4 regions of the Arthrobacter sp. CC3 genome follow, and region 1 is predicted to be linked to each of the others. Evidence: riboswitches for the same ligand, from Rfam matches in the RefSeq annotation. Region 1 holds a riboswitch; each other region holds the start of a gene.
What was found. Region 1 has a riboswitch for thiamine pyrophosphate ahead of thiC (phosphomethylpyrimidine synthase ThiC). Riboswitches for the same ligand answer to the same signal wherever they lie in the genome.
Positions count from the first base shown of each region.

Region 1 (5,092 bases):
AGCGCACCGGTCCCTGATGCAGCCCCTATTCGATGTGCGGCACCAGCTGGGCGACGACGACTTCCAGCGGGAGTTCGTCCGGCGCGCATTTTCCGTTCACAGCGACGGCCCGGCCACACCGGAAGCGCTCAACAGCGCCCGCAGGCTCCGGCTGCAGGCGCCCCCGTGGGAGGCGCCGCTGGAGATCGTCCCGGGAGTCCCTACGCTTGTGCTCACCGGCGGCTGGGAGCCGCTGTACGAGGAGATTGCCGGGTACCTGCGCGAAACCGGTGCCCTGCACCGCGTTGCAGCGGGCGGGCACCGGCCTCAGGACTCCGTGGAGGGAGACCGGTTCATCCGGTCATTTATTGCAGAGGTCAGCCGGCGTCAGCACTCACAGGCGTCTTAGCGGCGCCTTCACCCGCTGTGGCATTGCGCAGCTCCGGCTGTTCCTGGCGGGGAAGCTGCAGTTCCGGAAGGTAGACCTTGCCGCCGGCTGCCAGGAATTCGTTGCTCTTCTCCCGCATGCCTGCCGCCATCTCGGCCAGGGCGGTCTGGGCTTCGGCTGAACCGTATTCGTCCCGGATGTCCTGGCTGATGCGCATGGAGCAGAACTTGGGCCCGCACATGGAGCAGAAATGCGCTGTCTTTGCCGGTTCCGCGGGCAGCGTCTCGTCATGGAAGGCCTCAGCCGTGACAGGGTCCAGAGACAGGGCAAACTGGTCCCGCCAGCGGAATTCGAACCGGGCCTTGGACAGGGCGTCGTCACGTTCATGGGCCCCCGGGTGGCCCTTGGCGAGGTCGGCGGCGTGGGCGGCGATCTTGTAAGTGATCACACCGGTCTTCACGTCGTCCTTGTTCGGCAGCCCCAGGTGTTCCTTGGGTGTGACGTAACAGAGCATGGCCGTGCCGTAACGGGCGATTTCCGTGGCGCCGATGGCTGACGTGATGTGGTCGTAGCCGGGAGCTATGTCCGTGACCAGCGGCCCGAGCGTGTAAAAGGGTGCTCCCTTGCAGAGTTCCTGCTGGCGCTCCACGTTTTCCCTGACAAGGTGGAACGGCACATGTCCGGGGCCCTCCACCATCACCTGCACATCGAATTCCCAGGCGCGCTGCGTCAGCTCAGCCAACGTATCCAGCTCTGCGAACTGCGCGGCGTCGTTTGCGTCCGCCGTCGCGCCGGGCCGCAGCCCGTCGCCAAGCGAGAACGCAACGTCGTACTTGGCGAAGATCTCGCACAGTTCGTCGAAGTGCGTGTACAGGAAGTTTTCCTGATGGTGGGCCAGGCACCAGCCCGCCATGATGGATCCTCCGCGTGAGACGATGCCGGTGACGCGGTTGGCCGTCAGCGGTACGTAGCGCAGCAGGACTCCGGCGTGGATGGTCATGTAGTCCACACCCTGCTCGCACTGCTCGATGACGGTGTCGCGGAAAATTTCCCACGTCAGTTTGTTGGCCTCGCCGTTAACCTTCTCCAGGGCCTGGTAGATGGGCACGGTGCCGATCGGCACCGGCGAGTTGCGGATGATCCATTCCCGGGTGGTGTGGATGTCGTCTCCGGTGGACAGGTCCATCACCGTGTCTGCACCCCACTGGGTGGCCCACTGCAGCTTGTCGACCTCCTCGGCGATGGAACTGGTAACAGCCGAGTTGCCGATGTTGGCGTTGATCTTCACGAGGAAGGCCTTGCCGATGATCATCGGCTCGGACTCCGGGTGGTTGATGTTGTTGGGGATGATGGCTCGGCCCGCGGCAACTTCGCTGCGCACCAGCTCAACATCGCAGTTTTCCCGTAGCGCGACGAACTGCATTTCGGGAGTCACCACGCCCTGCCGGGCGTAGTGCATCTGGGTGACGGTGCGGCCCGCGACCGCACGGCGGGGCACCGGCTGTGCGCCCTTCCACTCCGCGGACGCAGCGCCCCGGCGCACGGCCGACTTGCCGTCGTCGAGGAGGTTCCGTTCCCTGCCGCTGTACGGCTCGGTGTCCCCCCTGGATTCAATCCACCGGGTCCTGAACGGTTCCAATCCCACCACCGGATCGCTGCCGGGCCCTGCTGTCCGGTAGACCCGGAAGGGCGGGTTGGCCGCGCCCCCCGGCGAATCCTCCAGGGCAATTTCGGTCACCGGTACCCGGATCCCGGTGGCCTCGTCGGCGATGAACGCCAGTGAATGGGACTTCAGGGACTGCGTTTCATGAGTGCCCGCCTGGCTGGCGACGGACCCATTTTGGGCAGGGTTCAGCTGTGTTTCTGGTGTATTCACGGAATACTCACTTCCTTCGCCGGCATTACCCGGACAGGTTCGACGGTCGCAGGCCGCGTCAGCCCGATCTCAGCCCCTGCAGGGGCACCCGTGTGGTCGTAGACGAAGCTACCACAGGCCCGGGCAGCCTCCACGTCACACGAGGTTCACATCCACGACCCGGAACCGCGGTCTAGGCTGGAGGCATGCGTGGAATCATCGAATTCACCGGGACCGTGCTGACCGCCCCCGACCAGGAACGGGACGGCCTTTGGGCCGTGGACGGCAGGCTGACATTCACCCGGCCGGCCGCTCCGCCGGACGTGGTGCTGGACGGCTGGGTGCTTCCGGGCCTCGTGGACGCACATTGTCACATCGGCCTTGGACCCGACGGGGATGTGTCCGAGTCCATCGCCGAAGAGCAGGCCGTGACAGACCTTGAGGCCGGCACGCTGCTGGTCCGCGACGCTGGAGCGGTGCATGACACGCGGTGGATCCAGCAGCGTCCGGAGCTGCCGCGGATCATCCGGGCGGGACGCCACATTGCCAGGACCCGCCGCTATCTGCGCGGATTCGCCATCGAAGTCGAGCCGGACGGACTGGTCGAAGCCGTGCGGAAGCAGGCGCGCGCGGGTGACGGCTGGGTCAAGCTCGTGGGGGACTGGATCGACCGCGGCGCCGGCGACCTCGCGGCGTCGTTCCCGGCCGCAGTGGTGCGGGATGCCGTCCGCGCCGCCCACGATGAAGGTGCCCGGGTGACCGCGCACTGTTTCGCCGAAGACACGCTGGATGACATGCTCGACGCCGGCATCGACTGCATCGAACACGGCACCGGACTCCTCCCGCGGCACATACCCCGCTTCGTGGAACAGCGCGTCCCTATTGTTCCCACGCTGATCAACATTGCAACGTTCCCGGACATCGCGGCCCGGGCGGAAGCGAAGTTTCCGGTGTATGCCGCACACATGCGCGCCTTGTGGCAGCGGCGGAACGAGCGGATTGTGGAAGCCTTCGAAGCGGGTGTGCCAATCTACGCCGGGACGGATGCGGGCAGCGTCATCGGCCATGGCCGGATCGTGGACGAGATCCAGGCGCTCCACACTGCAGGCCTGCCGGCGGCGGCAGCGCTGGACGCGGCGTCGTGGGGCGCCCGGAAGTGGCTGGGAGCGGAGGGTATCGCCGAGGGTGCCAGCGCCGACGTCTTACTGTGCGAACAGGACCCCAGGATCAGTCCGGAAACGCTGCGGAACCTGGCGCACATCATTCTTCGGGGACGTCGGCTCCGACAGGAATAAATTGAAGGTTCAAGTAATTTACTCTATGTAAGCGTCACCGGAGGACCGGCGGCAGAGTTTCGGGAGTTTGGAGTTGCCATGACCACAGAATCCAGCAGCAAGGACCTGCTGCCGGCGGATCTCGCCATGGGCACGGTGATGCTCAAGGTCGGGGACATGAAGCTGATGACGGACTACTACCAGCGCGCGCTCGGGCTGGAAGTCGTGGCTGAGCAGGACGGCGGCGTGTACCTTGGCCGGCGCGGAACGCCCCTGGTCCACCTGGCACCCGCCCCCGGGCTCAACCTTCCGGCCCGGGGTGAAGCCGGACTGTTCCATACCGCCCTGCTCTTCGAAGACAGGCCGTCGCTCGCTGCCACGGTGGCTTCGGCGGCCCGGTATGAGCCGCGGCTGTTCACCGGCAGCGCCGACCACCTCGTCAGTGAGGCCTTCTACTTCAGCGACCCCGAGGGCAACGGCATCGAGCTGTACTGGGACCGTCCCCGCAGTGACTGGTCCTGGGAGGGGACCAGCGTGGTCATGGACAGCCTTGCCCTCCCGCCGCAGCGGTTCCTGCAGGAATTCCTCACTGAGGAAGCGGTAAGCGGCCAGCGTGAGTCCCATGCCGGCGTCGGCCACGTCCATCTTCAGGTGGGCGATGTCCGGTCGGCCCATGACTTCTACGTGGGCACTCTTGGTTTCGAGAAAACCGCCGGATGGCACGGGCAGGCACTGTTCGTCTCCGCCGGCGGCTACCACCACCACATGGCAATGAATGTCTGGAACAGCCGCGGAGCGGGGCCCCGGAAGGACACCTTGGGCTTGGGCGAAGTCCTGATCGAAGTGCCGGGAACGGACGACGTCGGCGCACTCGCCGACCGTTTGCGGGTTGCCGGTGTGGCGTCGCACCACACCGGAGTGGAGCTGCGGTTCGAGGATCCGTGGCGCAACCGGATCCGCGTCGCCGTCCGCTAAGGCGTCGCTGACCTGCGCGTCCTTCTGCGTTAGGCTGATTCCGGACGTCCGGGGCAGCTGTAAAGGTGCCCGGCGGGACCATCGCAGCGCCGACGGAATGAGGATGATTTCCATGGGTTTTACTGAAATCTTTGTTTCCACCCACGATGAGGCGCTCAAGCGCGCGGGGGCACTTGAGGGCGGCGGGCCCGCGGGTCCTGACTCGCTGCGGATTCCGGACATCAGCGATTTCGAGATTGAGCAACTCGGCGACCTGGCCGGAGCGGCCGTGCACGCGGCGGGCGCGGACTATGAACTCGCCATGGTGGACGTGGCCAGTGATTCCCTCCTGGGCGTACCGCCGGCCATGGTCCGGGCGCTCGCGGAACTCCTCAGCTACGAGACCGAGGGCGAGGGCAACGTTCTGGAGGATGTTGCCGCCAGGTGGGCGGCGGAGGAGGACATGCCTTTCGGCTCCGAGGAGGCCCTTGGCTATGTCCAGCGGCTCGCGCAGATGGCCGGCAGCGTGGACGCCAACGCCCGGACCGGCCTGTACGTTTGGTCGGCCTGACCGGGCCGCCGGGTGTCAAGTCGAAATCCCGGCGCTGATCTGGCACAATGAACAGGTACTTGATCTGCGTG
Region 1 covers NZ_JARCCY010000040.1:17,896-22,987, reverse strand. Annotated here, with positions in the region: gene PV761_RS19365 (alpha/beta hydrolase) at 1-388, shown strand, start outside; gene thiC (phosphomethylpyrimidine synthase ThiC) at 357-2,243, opposite strand; TPP riboswitch at 2,238-2,345, opposite strand; gene PV761_RS19355 (amidohydrolase family protein) at 2,429-3,517, shown strand; gene PV761_RS19350 (VOC family protein) at 3,596-4,471, shown strand; gene PV761_RS19345 (hypothetical protein) at 4,584-5,021, shown strand.

Region 2 (5,092 bases), on a different contig from region 1:
GGAGCTGGAACAGCGAACCCGTTTCCGCCGGGGAGTAGCGGCGCATGGCCACGGTGGTCAGCTCCGTGCCCGACGCGATTAGAGCCGCCCCCAGGCCGTCCAGGCTGGGCGCGCCGCCGGTGCCCATGATCAGCCGTGATCCCAGGTGGACACCGTCCACGATGAAGGGGTCCGCCGTGTGCTGTGCGGTCCCTGCCGCGCCGGCAACCGTAGTTCCTGCCATGATGCTCAACCTCCCTGTACTGCGGTAACGAGTTCGACGTCGTCGCCCTCGGCGAGCGCCGTGACGAACCACTGGCTGCGCGGCACCACCTCGGAGTTCCGGGCCACTGCGACGCCCAGTTTCCGACCGTCGGCGGCCTGCCCGCTGGGGGCGAGGTTCCTGCCCGTGACCTGGCTGATGAGGGTGGTGACGGACGCGCCGTCCTCCACCGCATGGACGGTGCCGTTCAGAGTGATGTTCATGCTGTTTCCTTGTTCGGGTCAATTGTGACGATGTTCAGTGGCGCTGCCGGCGTTCCCGGCGTCGGCGAGGGGACGGAAAACCGGTCGGGCCGGAAGGGCGCCCAGCGGGGATCGGCGTTGCCGTCCATGAGCTGCCTGCAGATGGACCCCGCCGCAGGAGTGAGCAGGACACCGTGCCGGAAGAACCCGGTGGCAATGATCAACCCCTCGACGTCGCCGCCGGTTCCCGCGGCGGCTACGCGCCCCAGCAGGGGCGCGTTGTCCGGTGTTCCCGGACGGGCCCGCGCCGTGGCTTCCAGGAGTTCCAGTTCGGCGACGGCCGGAACCAGCACCTGCGCGTCACGGAGCAGCTGGTAGACGCCGCCGGCGGAAACAGCTGAACGGGCCGGCGTTGCGTGTTCGGTTCCAAGGCCGGCAGCCTCTGCCCCCGGGAGGGCGTCTTCACGCTGGGTGGCCCCGATCACCACGGTTCCGTCCTGCCGGGGCACGATGTAGACGGGAACCCCATGGACCATGCCGCGGACGGTGGATGTCAGCAGCGGCCGCAGGTAGGCGGGGACCCGAAGGCGCAGGATGTCGCCGTACACCGGGCGGAGGGGCAGCTTCAGTCCCGCCGGCAACCCGTTGAGGGCCGCAGACTCCAGCCCGTTGGCAATGATCGTCTCCCCGGCATGCACCGCACCTCCCCCGGCCAGGCTGACGCCGCTGACCCGCCCGTCCGCCCACAGCAGGCCGTCCGCCCGCCGGCGCACGGCGGAACCTGCCAGCGACTCGGCGATCAGGGCAAGGAGCTTGCGGGGATCCACCTGGTGGTCCGCCGGGATGTCGAAGGCACAGGAGATTCCGGGGCTCAGCAACGGTTCCCGTGCCCGCGCCTCCCTGACAGTCAGCGGTTCCACCGTGAGGCCGCTCGACAGCTGGACGCCGCGCAGGTCGGCGAGCGCCCGGCGGTCGGCGGCGTCGGCACCCACGGCGAGGGTCGACGTCGTGAGGTAGCCGGTGTCCGGGCCGCCGCTGCCGGATTCCCCGGGTTTCCCCCGGGGTTGAAGGCTCGCGGCAAAGCCGGGCCACAGCGCGGAGGAGTGAAGCATGAGCTCCAGGAGGTCCTCCTCCTGGTAGTGGAGTTCGCTGACCGGTGCCAGCATGCCGGCGGCGGCCCAGCTCGCTCCGGTGCCGGGCGCGTCATCGATGAGCACCACGGACCGGCCCGACTGCCGGGCCTCCCAGGCGATGCCGTGGCCGATGATTCCACCGCCAACCACGGCGACGTCGGCGCTGATGTCGCGGCTGCGCGCGGCGGGGCTGCCCGTTGGGGATTGCGGGGTCATTGTCATCCTTCCCTACGCCGGTACTAACCGGATCAGGTCAAGCGGTCGGCTCTGACGCCCTCTCAGCCCTGCAGCTTTGTGACAGCTGCCGCGGGCTCCCGCGGTACTCCCCCAGTTTAGGGGAACTAGGCTGGTGCCATGACCGAGCAAGCTCTCCTCACTGACGCCCGCCTGTACCTCTGCACCGACGCCCGCACGGATCGCGGCGACTTCGAAGACTTCGTCGATGCCGCCTACGCCGGCGGCGTCGACATCATCCAGCTCCGCGACAAGAACCTGGAGGCAGCCGAAGAACTCGAGCTTCTTGATGTGCTGCAGTCCGTTGCGCGCCGCCACGGACGCCTCTGGTCGGTCAACGACCGCGCGGATGTCGCCTCGCTCTCCGGCGCACCGGTGCTGCACATCGGGCAGAAGGATCTTCCGCTGGCGGCTGCCCGGAAGTTCCTCGGCAACGACGCCGTAATCGGCCTGTCAACGCACGGCACCGAACAGATCGACGCCGCGGTGGCCGCCTCCCGCGGTACCGGCGGGCTGGACTACTTCTGCGTGGGGCCGGTCTGGGCCACGCCCACGAAGCCGGGCCGGGCCGCCGTCGGCCTCGACCTGGTCCGCTACGCGGCCCGGGCCAGCGGCAACGAAACAGCAGGCGGGACCACGGTCCCGTGGTTCGCCATCGGCGGCGTTGACCTGGGCAACGTCGAGCAGGTGGTGGCTGCAGGGGCGCAGCGGATCGTGGTGGTCCGCGCCATCACCGAGGCTGACGACCCCGCCGCAGCCGCGCGGTCACTGCTCGAAGCGCTCGACGCCGGCGCATCCTGACTACCCGGTCAGTCCGAGCTGCGTCATCCGCTTGGAGTGGTTTTCCGCCAGCCCGGCGATCAGGCCGCTGACCAGCTCCTTCGCCGCGGCGGTGTCCTCACCGCCGATCAGGTTTCCGGGGAACGCGTGCTCGTAGCTGACGCGCTGTGCCTGGGTCAGGGCTTCGCCCAGCAGCCGCCTGCCCCAAAGCGCCAGCCTGGAGGCGAGCCTGGGATCATCGGCGAGGGCGCCCTTGAGCCGGTCGCGGAGAACCTCCGTCGTTTCATCGGAGGCCTGGATCTGTTCGATGAGCTCCCGTGTATCGGCGTCGACGTAGTGTGAGATGGCCCGGTAGAAGTCGGCGGAGACCGTGTCGATGACATAGGCCTTCATCAGCGATTCGAACCAGTCGGCCGGGCGTGTCCGCGAGTGGAAATAGTCCACTGCCGGCTGGAACGGCAACATGGCGTCCTCGGCGTCGAACCCCCTGGCCTCGAGCCTGGCGCTCACCAGTTCGTAGTGCCGGAACTCCACTACGGCGATCCTGCCGAGCACGGCACGGTCGTGGAGGGTGGGTGAATAGCGCGCGTCGGCGGCAAAACGCTCAAAGGCCGACAGCTCGCCGTAGGCCATCATTCCGAACAGGTCTGTGACGAAGCGGTTGTAGCGAGCAGTGTCAGCCGAGGTTGAGCTCATCGTCCAAGACTAATGGCGGAAATGGAGCTAACCTGACTTTCGTGTCCCATCATCGCCTGACTCCAAGTGTCCACGAACAGACCAACCGGCTGGCCGACGCGCTGAACGCGCTCCGCACGGAGTTGGAACTGCCGGGGCCTTTCCCTGACGATGTCCTGCAGGATGCGCTGGCGGCCATTGCGGAACACAAAATGCCGGACCTGGACCTTACGGATGTGGGCTTTGTGACCATAGATCCGGCGTCGTCCACGGACCTGGACCAGGCCCTGTTCATCGAGCGGTCCGGCGACGGATACAAGGTGTTCTACGCCATCGCCGATGTGCCGTCCTTTGTGGCACCGGGCGGGGCGCTGGATGCCGAAACCCGCCGCCGGGGGCAGACGTTCTACGCCCCGGACGGGCGGATTCCGCTGCACCCGGAAGTCATCAGCGAAGAGGCAGGCAGCCTGCTGGCCGGCCAGTTGTGCTCCGCTTTCGTCTGGGAGTTCGACCTGGACGAAGCAGCCCGCGTGCAGTCGGTGCTGGTGCGCCGCGCCAAAATCCGGAGCCGTGCCAAGCTCAGCTACAAGGGCGTCCAGGCCGAACTCGACGCCGGCACTGCCGCCCCCGTCCTGCAACTGCTCAAGGAAGTAGGGCTCAAGCGGGTGGAACTGGAGAGGCTGCGCGGCGGAGCCAGCCTGAACATGCCGGAACAGGACATCGAACAGCTGCCCGACGGCGGCTACCGCATTGTGGCTGCCCCGTCCCTTCCGGTGGAGGACTGGAACGCCCAGATCTCCCTCATGACCGGCATGGCCGCGGCGGACCTCATGCTCGAAGGCAAAGTGGGCATCCTGCGGACCATGCCGTCCCCCGATGAACGCTCGCTCCTGCACTTCAAGCGGCAGACCAACGCGCTCGGAAAGCCCTGGGACGGCCGGGCCAGCTACGGGGAATACCTGCGCTCCCTTGATCCCACCGACCCCCGGCAGCTGGCCATCCTGCACTCCGCCGGCATGTTGTTCCGGGGCGCCGGCTATACGCCCTTCGACGGCACCGTGCCGAAGGACGCCATCCAGTCCGCAATCGGAGCTGCCTACGCGCACACCACGGCCCCGCTGCGGCGCCTGATTGACCGTTTTGTCCTCGTGATCTGTGAGGCCCTGAGCAACCGGACCGCTGTTCCCGGCTGGGCCCGTGACGCCCTGCCGTCCCTGCCGGAGATCATGGCGGCCTCGGACCAGCTGGCAGCAAGGATGGAGCGGCTGGCCCTGGATACGGTGGAGGCCGCCCTCCTCGTCAACCACATCGGGCAGGAGTTCGACGCCGTGGTCATCTCCGGGTCCAAACCGGGCAAGACGAACGGAAACGGCGGCGGCAACGGCAACGGCAACGGACCGTCCGGCATCATCCAGATCGCGGACCCCGCGGTGACGGCCAGGTGCCCCGGCGAACTCGAATCCGGCACCACTGTCCGGGTCAGGCTGATCTCCTCGGACATCGACACACGCGAGATCCGGCTGGAGCTGGTGGAGTGATTGAGGATTGACTATGGGCCGTGCCCGGGGCGTCAGTCGGTGATGGTTGCGGTCAACAGCTAGACTGAAGGGGTAGTAATGGATGCCCGGTCGTTGATTTCCATGATTTTTGAATTCAACAAGCCCGCCCCTACGCGATCTTGAGATACACCCGTTGGTCCCCAGTGCCAGCATTTAGATAGCCCGCGATCGGCTTCCACTGGATTTGCTTGCGCGCCTGAGCGTGCTCCGGAACGGCCTTGCGGCCGGCCCCGTTGAGCAAGCAGCGCCAATGCCCAAATGAATAAG
Region 2 covers NZ_JARCCY010000008.1:48,754-53,845, reverse strand. Annotated here, with positions in the region: gene PV761_RS06615 (thiazole synthase) at 1-223, opposite strand, end outside; gene thiS (sulfur carrier protein ThiS) at 229-465, opposite strand; gene thiO (glycine oxidase ThiO) at 462-1,799, opposite strand; TPP riboswitch at 1,786-1,905, opposite strand; gene thiE (thiamine phosphate synthase) at 1,932-2,612, shown strand; gene PV761_RS06595 (ferritin-like fold-containing protein) at 2,613-3,287, opposite strand; gene PV761_RS06590 (RNB domain-containing ribonuclease) at 3,329-4,804, shown strand.
Region 2: linked by a shared signal. The riboswitch ahead of thiO (glycine oxidase ThiO) and the one ahead of thiC (phosphomethylpyrimidine synthase ThiC) in region 1 are both predicted to bind thiamine pyrophosphate.

Region 3 (5,092 bases), on a different contig from region 1:
CCGAAGATGCCGGCGTTATTGTCCGCACGGCCGCCGAGGGGGCGTCCGAGGAAGAGCTGACACACGACATCAACCGCCTGCGCGCCCAGTGGGAAGGCATCGAAGGCCAGGCCACGTCCACCAAGATCCTTGCGCCGGAGCTGCTCTACGGCGAACCGGACCTCACCATCAAGGTGGTCCGCGACGTCTTCAACGAGGACTTCTCCAAGCTGATCGTTTCCGGCGAGGAAGCCTGGGACACCATCGAGGCGTACGTCACGTACGTGGCTCCGGACCTGGTGGGCCGGCTCGAAAAGTGGACCAAGGACACGGACATCTTCGCGGCCTGGCGGATCGACGAGCAGATCCACAAGGCCCTGGACCGCAAGGTCTTCCTGCCTTCCGGCGGCTCCCTGGTGATCGACCGCACCGAAGCCATGACCGTGGTTGACGTCAACACCGGCAAGTTCACCGGCAGCGGCGGCAACCTTGAGGAAACCGTCACCAAGAACAACCTGGAAGCGGCCGAGGAAGTGGTGCGCCAGCTGCGGCTCCGCGACATCGGCGGCATCATCGTCATTGACTTCATCGACATGGTGCTCGAATCCAACCGCGACCTTGTGCTTCGCCGCATGGTCGAGTGCCTCGGACGCGACCGGACCAAGCACCAGGTTGCCGAAGTCACCTCGCTGGGCCTCGTGCAGATGACCCGCAAGCGCATGGGCACCGGGCTCCTGGAAGTCTTCGGCGAGCAGTGCGAGGCATGCGCCGGCCGCGGCATCGTCACCCACGACGAGCCCGTGGAACACCGCCGCGCCAACGTTGTGGCCGCCGAACACCACGTGCCGCGGACGGAAACCCAGCAGCCACCCCGTACGGAGCGCAAGAGCCGCCGACGCGGCAAGGGCGGCCAGCCGTCTTCCGAGGCTGCTCCGCTGACGCCGGCTCCTGTGCACCACGAGCCCACCGACGCCGAGCGCCATGCCAAGGCTGAAGCGACCCGCGTGGCGCTGGCCAACATCGCAGCGGCAGCGCATGCTGCCCACCTCCACGATGCCGAGGCCGGCCATGCAGCCCCTGCGGCCGCGGCCGCAGCAGCACAGGCAGTAGGCCAGGCACTGGCAGCCCAGGCACAGGGCGCCCAAGCCCCGGCCGGGCAGGCAGGAGCGCCCGCGCGGCCGGCTCCGACGCAGGCCACCCCGTCTGCACCCGCTGCGGCCCGGCCCGCGAAGGTGTCGGAAACCGAGGTGGCGGCTGCAGGGCGGCCGGCAGCGGTCCTGACCTTTGGCGGCGAAAAAGTGGCACTGCCGTTCGTAGAGCACGCCGGGGAAGCTCCTGCCTCCGGACCGGCACTGACCCTTGACCGCCTGGCCGAAGCTTTCGCCCACCTTGGTGAGCCTGCCGCGGCAGAGACTCCGGCATCACCGGTTGAACCGCAGGCACCGGCGGTCCAAGAACCTGCAGCGCAGGCACCGGCGGTCCAGGCTGTTGAAGCCGACTACACCGACCACACCGCGGTGCAGGGCCGGGCCCGCCGTCCCCGCCGCAACCGAAGCGCGAGCCGTGCCCAGGGCGCAGCGAACGAGACGTCCGTGGAACACCACGAGACTGCCCCGGTTGCCGCATCAGGGCACACGCACGAAGCCAAGGCACCTGAGCCGGCGAAGAAGGATGCGCCCGCCAAGGCGCCGGCCAACGAGCCGATCATCCTTGGCGTGGGGGTCCCGGCCTCGGAACTCTGAGCCAACGAGCTTTGATCAGGCCAGGCTCTGGTTCAGCCAGCTGACACCGCGGGTGCGGCCCGGGACAGGCGTAGCAATACGCGTGTTTCGGGCCGTGCCCGCGAGTTCGTTGCGGGGAAAAGCTAGGCTAGGGGACTGACACGGGGTGCCGCGCACAGGGCCGGCTGAGATCCAGACCCGTTGAACCTGTCCGGTTAGCACCGGCGAAGGGATGTCTCCTTTGGCTTCATCATTCCTGCCCACTCCTGCCACCCCCGTAGCGCCTGCACCGGGAGGCGGCCCGCTGCGCAGCACGCCGCGGGTGCTGGCCATCGCCGGTTCCGATCCGTCCGGCGGGGCGGGAATCCAGGCGGACCTCAAAAGCATTGCCGCCACCGGGGGATACGGCATGGCTGCCATTACCGCCCTGACGGCACAGAACACGCACGGTGTCCGGGCGGTCCACGTTCCGCCGGCCGGCTTCCTGACTGCGCAGCTAGAGGCCATTAGCGACGACATCAGCATCGACGCCGTGAAAATCGGCATGCTGGGCGACTCTGCGGTGATAGCCGCCGTCCGCAGCTGGCTGGAGAAAGCCCGTCCCGCCGTCGTGGTTCTTGACCCCGTAATGGTCGCCACCAGCGGGGACCGGCTCCTGCAGGAGGCTGCCGAGGCCGAGCTGCGGGAACTGCTGCCGCTGGCCGACCTCATCACGCCGAACCTGGCCGAACTGGCGATGCTGCTCAACGAGCCACTGGCGGACAACTGGGAAGCGGCACTCGGCCAGGGCAAGCGCCTCGCCGCGCAGGCCGGCACCACCGTGCTGGTCAAGGGCGGACACCTCGACGGCGGCGAATGCCCCGACGCCCTCGTCAACACTGAAGGACTGCTCGCCCAGGACGTTGTGGTGGTCCCCGGCGCGCGGATCGACACCAGGAACAGCCACGGCACCGGCTGTTCCCTGTCCTCGGCCATGGCCACCGCGCAGGCAAGGCTGGGGGATTGGGAGGCATCCCTGCGGGCAGTGAAGCCGTGGCTGCAGGGAGCGCTCAGGGAAGCCGGAGCGCTGGAGGTGGGAACGGGCAACGGCCCGGTGCACCATTTCCACCATCTGGCGCCGAAGGGCCAGGATGCGCTGGCCGCAGGGGAGTTCGCCGCGGCGCTCCGGCAGGACGCCGGAGCGGACCTGGATGACATCTACGGGCTGGACTTCATCCGCGGCCTCGCCGACGGCTCCCTTACCGAGCAGCACTTTGCGTATTACCTTGCCCAGGATGCCATCTACCTGAACGGCTATTCCAGGGTTCTGTCCCGTGCCGCCGCCATTGCCCCCACCGAGGCCGAACAGCTCTTCTGGGCCCGCTCGGCGCAGCAATGCCTGGAAGTGGAGTCCGAACTGCACAGGACGTGGCTCAGCACCCGGAACGTGGACGCCGCCCTGGGACCGGTCACCAAGTCCTACGTGGACCACCTGCTGGCCTCATCTGTTTCCGGAAGCTATGGAGTGCTCGTGGCCGCGGTGCTGCCGTGCTTCTGGCTTTACGCCGAGGTGGGTGCCACCTTGCACGGTCAGTTCGAGGCGGCCGGGTCGCCGTCGGGCCATCCCTACGCCGAGTGGCTCCGCACGTACGCCGACGAGGAATTCGCCGCCGCCACCAGGGAGGCAGTGCGTATCACCGACGACGCCGCACAGGCTGCCTCTGCAGCAGAACGGCAGGCCATGCGCCTGGCCTTCCGGCAGTCGTGCCGCTACGAGGTGGACTTTTTCGACGCGCCGCGCGTGCATGCTGCACCGCAAAGTGTTCCGGAGCCGGTAAGGTAATGGGGCACGGTTCCGGAAGTCGTTGCAGCGGCAGTCTGTATTGCACAGAGTGGCGCCTATCACGTACTACCGTCGGAGCCAGCCTCATTTGCGGCCGAAGGCAAAATTAGCGTAGTCTAGATCTTCGGTGCTTACGCCAACACTTGGGTTATGACCCCGGAACAGTCTGTTTGGAATGACAAGCGGAATGGTTCGTGGGATAACTCATGGGTTCCCCCGGGGAATCCACCGGCGTTGAGGCACAGCGTGAGCCAGGCCAAACAATTGGACCCAGGTTCCGCACGCAAATCTAGTAATAAACGTCGAGAGAAGTGAGTTCCCCAGTGGTGTACGCGATTGTCCGCGCAGGCGGCCGCCAAGAGAAGGTTTCCGTTGGAGACTTCGTTACCCTGAACCGCGTCCCCGGTGGAGCCGGCAGCACCATTGAGTTGCCCGCACTGCTCCTGGTAGACGGTGACAAAGTCACGTCTGCCGCTGCGGACCTGGCCAAGGTAACGGTTACGGCTGAGATCCTCCAGGACCTTCGTGGTCCGAAGATCGTCATCCAGAAGTTCAAGAACAAGACCGGGTACAAGAAGCGCCAGGGTCACCGTCAGGAACTGACCAAGGTCAAGATCACCGGTATCAAGTAACCTTCCGTTACTTTCAGGTTTTCAGCAGATTCCCCAGAATTTTTAAGGCAGGCATTTCAAATGGCACATAAAAAAGGCGCGAGCTCCACTCGCAACGGTCGTGACTCCAACGCCCAGTACCTCGGCGTCAAGCGCTTCGGCGGCCAGGTAGTTTCCGCAGGCGAGATCATCGTCCGCCAGCGTGGCACCCACTTCCACCCGGGCGCCGGCGTTGGCCGTGGCGGCGACGACACCCTGTTCGCCCTGACCCCCGGCGCTGTCGAATTCGGCACCCGCCGCGGCCGTCGAGTCGTGAACATCGTTGCTGCTGCAGCTGCAGAGTAACAACAAGATCTAAACCGGTGGAGCGGGCCATGATGGCCCGCTCCACTGTTCTTTTAACCGCATTACAATCAATTTGGGCGTCCAAGACGGTCAGGTTAAGCACAGAGGAGATTCACGTGGCGAGCTTTGTAGACCGGGTAGTACTGCACGTATCCGGCGGTACCGGCGGTCACGGCTGTGTCTCCGTCCACCGCGAGAAGTTCAAGCCCCTGGGCGGTCCGGACGGCGGAAACGGCGGCGACGGCGGCGACGTCATCCTGCGCGTTGACCCCCAGACCACCACGCTGCTGGACTACCACCACGCGCCGCACCGCCACGCCACCAACGGCGGACCCGGCATGGGCGACTGGCGCGGCGGCAAGAACGGCGAAACCCTGATCCTTCCCGTTCCGGAAGGCACCGTCGTCAAGACCAAGGACGGTCGCGTGCTGGCCGACCTCGTCGGCGAAGGCACCGAGTTCATCGCTGCCGCCGGCGGCCCCGGCGGGCTCGGCAACGCCGCACTTTCCTCGCAGAAGCGCCGCGCCCCGGGCTTCGCGCTGCTCGGCATCGAAGGCGAATCCAGCGACATCGTCCTGGAACTGAAGTCCATTGCGGACATCGCCCTGGTGGGC
Region 3 covers NZ_JARCCY010000012.1:53,803-58,894, reverse strand. Annotated here, with positions in the region: gene PV761_RS09420 (Rne/Rng family ribonuclease) at 1-1,721, shown strand, start outside; TPP riboswitch at 1,853-1,950, shown strand; gene PV761_RS09415 (bifunctional hydroxymethylpyrimidine kinase/phosphomethylpyrimidine kinase) at 1,933-3,522, shown strand; gene rplU (50S ribosomal protein L21) at 3,846-4,154, shown strand; gene rpmA (50S ribosomal protein L27) at 4,215-4,478, shown strand; gene obgE (GTPase ObgE) at 4,595-5,092, shown strand, end outside.
Region 3: linked by a shared signal. The riboswitch ahead of PV761_RS09415 (bifunctional hydroxymethylpyrimidine kinase/phosphomethylpyrimidine kinase) and the one ahead of thiC (phosphomethylpyrimidine synthase ThiC) in region 1 are both predicted to bind thiamine pyrophosphate.

Region 4 (5,092 bases), on a different contig from region 1:
CCTCTTCCCCGGGGACTCGCTGAACACCCCGCTGATGGTGGCCGCCTTGCTGACCATGGTGGTGGGAATCCTGGGTGCCCTGGCCCAGAGCGACATCAAACGTCTGCTCTCATTCACCCTGGTGAGCCACATCGGCTACATGGTGTTCGGGCTGGCCATGTCCTCCGTGGCAGGGCTTGGCGCGGCGGTGTTCTACGTGGCCCACCACATCACTATCCAGACCAGCCTGTTCCTGGTCACCGGCCTGATCGAACGCCGCGGCGGAAGCTCCTCGATCGACCGTGTGGCCGGCCTGGCCAAGCTGTCCCCGATCCTGGCCCTGCTGTTCTTCATTCCCGCCATGAACCTGGCCGGAATCCCGCCGTTCTCCGGCTTCCTGGGCAAGCTCGGGCTGCTGCAGGCCGGTGTGCAGCTCGGCACCCCGTTGGCCTACGCGCTGGTGATCGGCGGCGTCCTGACCAGCCTGCTGACGCTCCTGGCCATCGCCCGGGTGTGGAACCGCGCGTTCTGGCGCAAGCCCGAGGACGCCGAGAACCCCGACCCCGTGCTGCTGGCCGCCCCCGAGGACTCCGACACCGGCGACCGCGCGGGCAAGCGCAACGTCACGCTGCTGCCGCGGACCATGGTGGGATCCACCCTGGGGCTTGTCGCCTTCGGCGTGGCGCTCACCGTCTTCGCCGGGCCGCTCTTCCGGGTGGCGGACCAGTCGGCCGTGGAGATGCTGGACAGGAGTTCCTACATCCAGGCGGTGCTGGGCGAAAACGCTCCGGTGCCCCCGGTCGCGCAGCCTGAACCTGCGGAACCGCAGCCGGAAAGCCCGCAGCCTGAGGGCCAGCAGCCGGAGGTCCAGAAGTGAACCGCCGACGGATCTCAATCCGGCAGGAACTGCCCCTCCTCGTCTGGCTGGTGTTTGTCTGGGGTGCGCTCTGGCAGGACTTCAGCCCCGGGAACCTCCTGTTCGGAGCCCTCATCGCCGTGGTGGTGGCGCGCTTGTTCTACCTGCCGCCGGTGGAACTGGGCGGCCGGTTCAGCATCGTGCGGGCAGTCCCGTTCGCCATCGTTTTCCTGGGCAAAGTGGTGGCCGCCAGTTTCCAGGTGCTGTACCTGGCGGTGGCCCGCGGGCCCAAGGTGACCAACGCCGTCGTCGCCGTCCAGCTCCGCAGCCATTCGGACCTGATGGTCACTGCCACCGGCCACGTCATCTCGCTGATTCCAGGCTCACTAGTGGTGGAGGTGGACCGCTCCACGTCCACGCTCTACATCCACGGGCTGAACGTGCGGAGCGGGGAGGACATCGTGAACCTGCGCAAGGAAGTCCGGGATGCCGAGGCGGCACTGATCCGGATCATGGGCACGCGTGAAGAACTGGCCGCACTGAAACAGGAGGTGGGCGCATGATGGAAGTCGTCCTGACCGTAACGGCCGTGATCCTGTCGCTGGCGGCAGCGGGGGCCATTGTCCGGATCGCCATCGGCCCGTCGCTGCTGGACCGGGTGCTGGCCTCGGACGTGCTCCTGGCCATCATCGGTGCCACGCTCTGCATCGATATGGCCGTGAACCGGCACCTGAACAACCTGATGCTGCTGGTGGCGCTGTCCATCATCGGGTTCATCGGGTCCGTGACTGTGGCGCGCTTCGTGGCCGACCGGCGGGAGCAACCCAATGAATCCTGAACCATCCGCCGTGGACACCGTCATCGACGCCGTGTCTGCCGTTTTTATGGTGGTGGGCGCCGTGATGTCCCTCGGCGCGGCCATCGGCCTGTTGCGCTTCCCCGACCTGATGAGCAGGATGCACGCTGCCACCAAGCCGCAGGTGCTGGGCCTCTTCCTGCTGCTGGCCTCGGTGGGCCTGCAGCTGCGGACCTGGTGGGTGTGGCCCGCACTGTTCGTGGCGTGGATCTTCCAGGTCCTCACCGTTCCCGTATCCGCGCACATGGTGGGCCGGGCCGGCTACCGCACCAAGCACCTGCACAGGGAGCTGCTGACGACGGACGAACTGGAGGCCGTGGTGCAGAAGGCGGCGGACAAGAAGACCGCCGACGGGCGGGCCGCCGGCGGCCAGGAAGCAGACGAGCGCGCAGCGCACGACGGTCCCGCCGACGACGGCGCGTCAGCCTAGCGGGGGCCCGCAGGACGGTTGGGCCTAGACGATGTCCTGGGTCTTGGCGAAGCGGGTGATGGCACGCTGCGTGCCGCGGTTGGCCAGGACCTGGATGATGGCGCTGACAGCGGCCGAGACCAGCGCAAAGGTCAGGGCGCTGCGCAGGGTGGTGGGGACGTCGTTCTTGTCGCCCTTGGGGGGCTTGCGTCCGGTGACCTTTTCCCAGACGACGTCAACGGCCTTCGTGCCGGCAAATCCGGCCAGCAGGCTCACTCCGGTTCCAAGCAGCTTGATGAAAAAACTCATTCCAGTACCCCTAACAGGTGGGAGACGGCGGAAACAGGGCTTCCCCTAGCCTAGCCGCATCAGGCCGCCCCCATCACCGCGCATTGTGACAGCCGCCCCGGGATTTCGCGGGCCTGCGGGTGTAAACTGGTCCACGCCCACAAGGGCGAATTGATACGACAGGGGAGCGTCGCCGTCGGGCATCACTGGAACAGTCCAGGGAACCGGAGGCGGGCGCTGAGAGTGCGGACAGCCGCAGACCCTCGAACCTGATCCGGTTAGTACCGGCGCAAGGGAGTCGAGTTCTCAGAGTGTCCGGCAGCAGGCGGCGGAAGCCGCGGCCCTTGCCGGGAAACACTCTCCCCTCCTGTACCTCAGGAGGAAGACATGACTGATATTTCTGCAAAGCAGGCGTTGCCGCACAGCAAGTACAGCTGGCGCGTGGTGGACATTGTGGTTGCCGCGTTGATCGCAGTGGCCGGCGGCGTCATTTTCTGGGCCTGGTCCCAGGGCGCCGCCGCCGTTACCCCGGCCATGAACGCCGTTTACCCGCCCCTGACCGGCCTCATCGCCGGCGGCTGGATGATTCCCGCCGTCCTGGGCATGCTAATCATCCGCAAGCCCGGAGCCGCACTGTTCTGCGAAACAGTGGCTGCCACAGGTGAGCTGATCATGGGCTCGCAGTACGGTGCCTCCGTGCTGTTCTCCGGCTTCGTGCAGGGGCTCGGCGCCGAAATCATCTTCGCGGTGTTCGTGTACAAGAAGTTCAACCTGCCCGTTTCGCTGCTGGCCGGTGCCGGTGCAGGCCTCTTCTGCGGCCTGAACGACTCGTTCGCTCCGTGGGGCTGGAACGTCGCCTACGCGGCCGGTGACAAGCTGGCCTACATCATTTTCACCGCCATTTCCGGCGCCATTATTGCCGGTGCGCTGTCCTGGATCGCCACCCGCGGCCTGGCCCGGACCGGTGTGCTCAGCTCCTTTGCCTCCCGCAAGGCAGCAACGGAGCCCGTCTTTTCCTGACGAACGCACCCCGCTCATGACATCTTCGGACAACGTCCGCCCGGCTGCGGTCACGGCACGCGGCTGGGGCTGGCGGCACGCCGGCCGGTCCCAGCCCGCCGTCCACGGCCTGGACCTGGACATCCAGCCTGGCGAACGCGTGCTGCTGCTGGGCCCCTCCGGCGCGGGCAAATCAACACTGCTGCACGCCCTGGCCGGGGTACTCGGCGACAGCGACGCCGGCGCCCACCATGAAGGCACGCCGGACGCCGACGACTCGGACGAGACGGGCACCCTCCTGATCGACGGCGCCCCGCCGCGTGCACAGCGCGGCCGCGCCGGCCTGATGCAGCAGGACCCCGAGACGCAGGTGGTCCTGTCCCGCGTGGGGGACGACGTCGCCTTCGGCGCCGAGAATCTGGCCGTGCTCCGTGCGGACATCTGGACGCGCGTGGGAGAAGCTCTCGACGACGTCGGGCTGGCCCACCTGCCGCTGGACCACCCGACGTCGGCCCTCTCCGGCGGGCAGAAGCAGCGCCTTGCGCTTGCCGGCATCCTTGCCATGCGCCCGGGACTGCTGCTCCTCGACGAGCCCACGGCCAACCTTGACCCCCTGGGGGTCCTGGAGGTCAGGGACGCCGTGGGCCGATGCCTGGACAAAACCGGGGCAACGCTGGTGGTGGTGGAACACCGCGTGGGCGTGTGGAAAGACCTGGTGGACCGGATCGTGGTGCTGCAGCCTGGATCGGCCACGGATTCCGCCGTGCTCCTGGACGGGCCGCCGGACCAGGTCCTGGACCAGGCCCGGGACATGCTCGTGGCCGCCGGCGTCTGGGTGCCCGGGTATGTGCCCGCCACCCGCGCACGTTCCGGTGCCGCGGGGCCGGATGCCGCGGGGCTGCCCGGTGCGGGGCTGCCCGGTGCGGGCGGGCCCGGTAACGGGAACCTCCTGCTGGCTGCGGAGCACCTCGCCGTTTCCCGCGACCGTCCCCGCCGGCGCCGCTTCAAATCCATCCCGCCTGTCCCGGTGCAGTCGGACATTACTGCGCAGGTCCGGGCCGGGCAGGCGCTGACCATCACAGGCCCCAACGGTTCCGGCAAGTCCACGTTTGCCCTGACCCTCGCCGGGCTGCTGCGCCCGGTGGCCGGCACGGTTTCCGCCACGGTGGACCTCAGCGAAGGCGCCGGCATTGATCCGTACAAGTGGAAAGCGGACCAGCTGATCGCGAGGATCGGCACCGTGTTCCAGGAGCCGGAGCACCAGTTCGTCACCGGCCGGGTGCTGGATGAGCTGATGTTCGGTCCGCGGCATCTTGGCCATGGTGAGGAACGCGTGGACGAGCTCCTGGAGCGCCTCCGGCTGACTAAACTCGTGGACGCCAACCCCTACACTCTCTCGGGCGGGGAGAAGCGCCGGCTGTCCGTCGCCACCGTGCTGGCCGCCCACCCCCGGGTGCTGATCCTGGACGAGCCCACCTTCGGCCAGGACGCAAACACCTGGGCGGAGTTGGCCTCCTTCCTGTCGGAACTGCTCGACGCCGGCACCGCCGTGGTGTCCGTGACCCACGACCAGGAATTCAGCGACGTCCTGGGCGGCACCGAGCTGAAACTTGGTGCGCCCGAACTCAAACTCGCCGGGCAGGAACCCGGCCTGCGCAACCCGGAGGTGGCAGCACCATGAGGGAAGCCTTGACCCTGAACGCGA
Region 4 covers NZ_JARCCY010000031.1:19,338-24,429, reverse strand. Annotated here, with positions in the region: gene PV761_RS17165 (Na+/H+ antiporter subunit D) at 1-856, shown strand, start outside; gene PV761_RS17160 (Na+/H+ antiporter subunit E) at 853-1,398, shown strand; gene PV761_RS17155 (monovalent cation/H+ antiporter complex subunit F) at 1,395-1,673, shown strand; gene mnhG (monovalent cation/H(+) antiporter subunit G) at 1,663-2,121, shown strand; gene PV761_RS17145 (DUF4235 domain-containing protein) at 2,146-2,409, opposite strand; TPP riboswitch at 2,560-2,702, shown strand; gene PV761_RS17140 (ECF transporter S component) at 2,776-3,408, shown strand; gene PV761_RS17135 (ATP-binding cassette domain-containing protein) at 3,425-5,068, shown strand; gene PV761_RS17130 (energy-coupling factor transporter transmembrane component T) at 5,065-5,092, shown strand, end outside.
Region 4: linked by a shared signal. The riboswitch ahead of PV761_RS17140 (ECF transporter S component) and the one ahead of thiC (phosphomethylpyrimidine synthase ThiC) in region 1 are both predicted to bind thiamine pyrophosphate.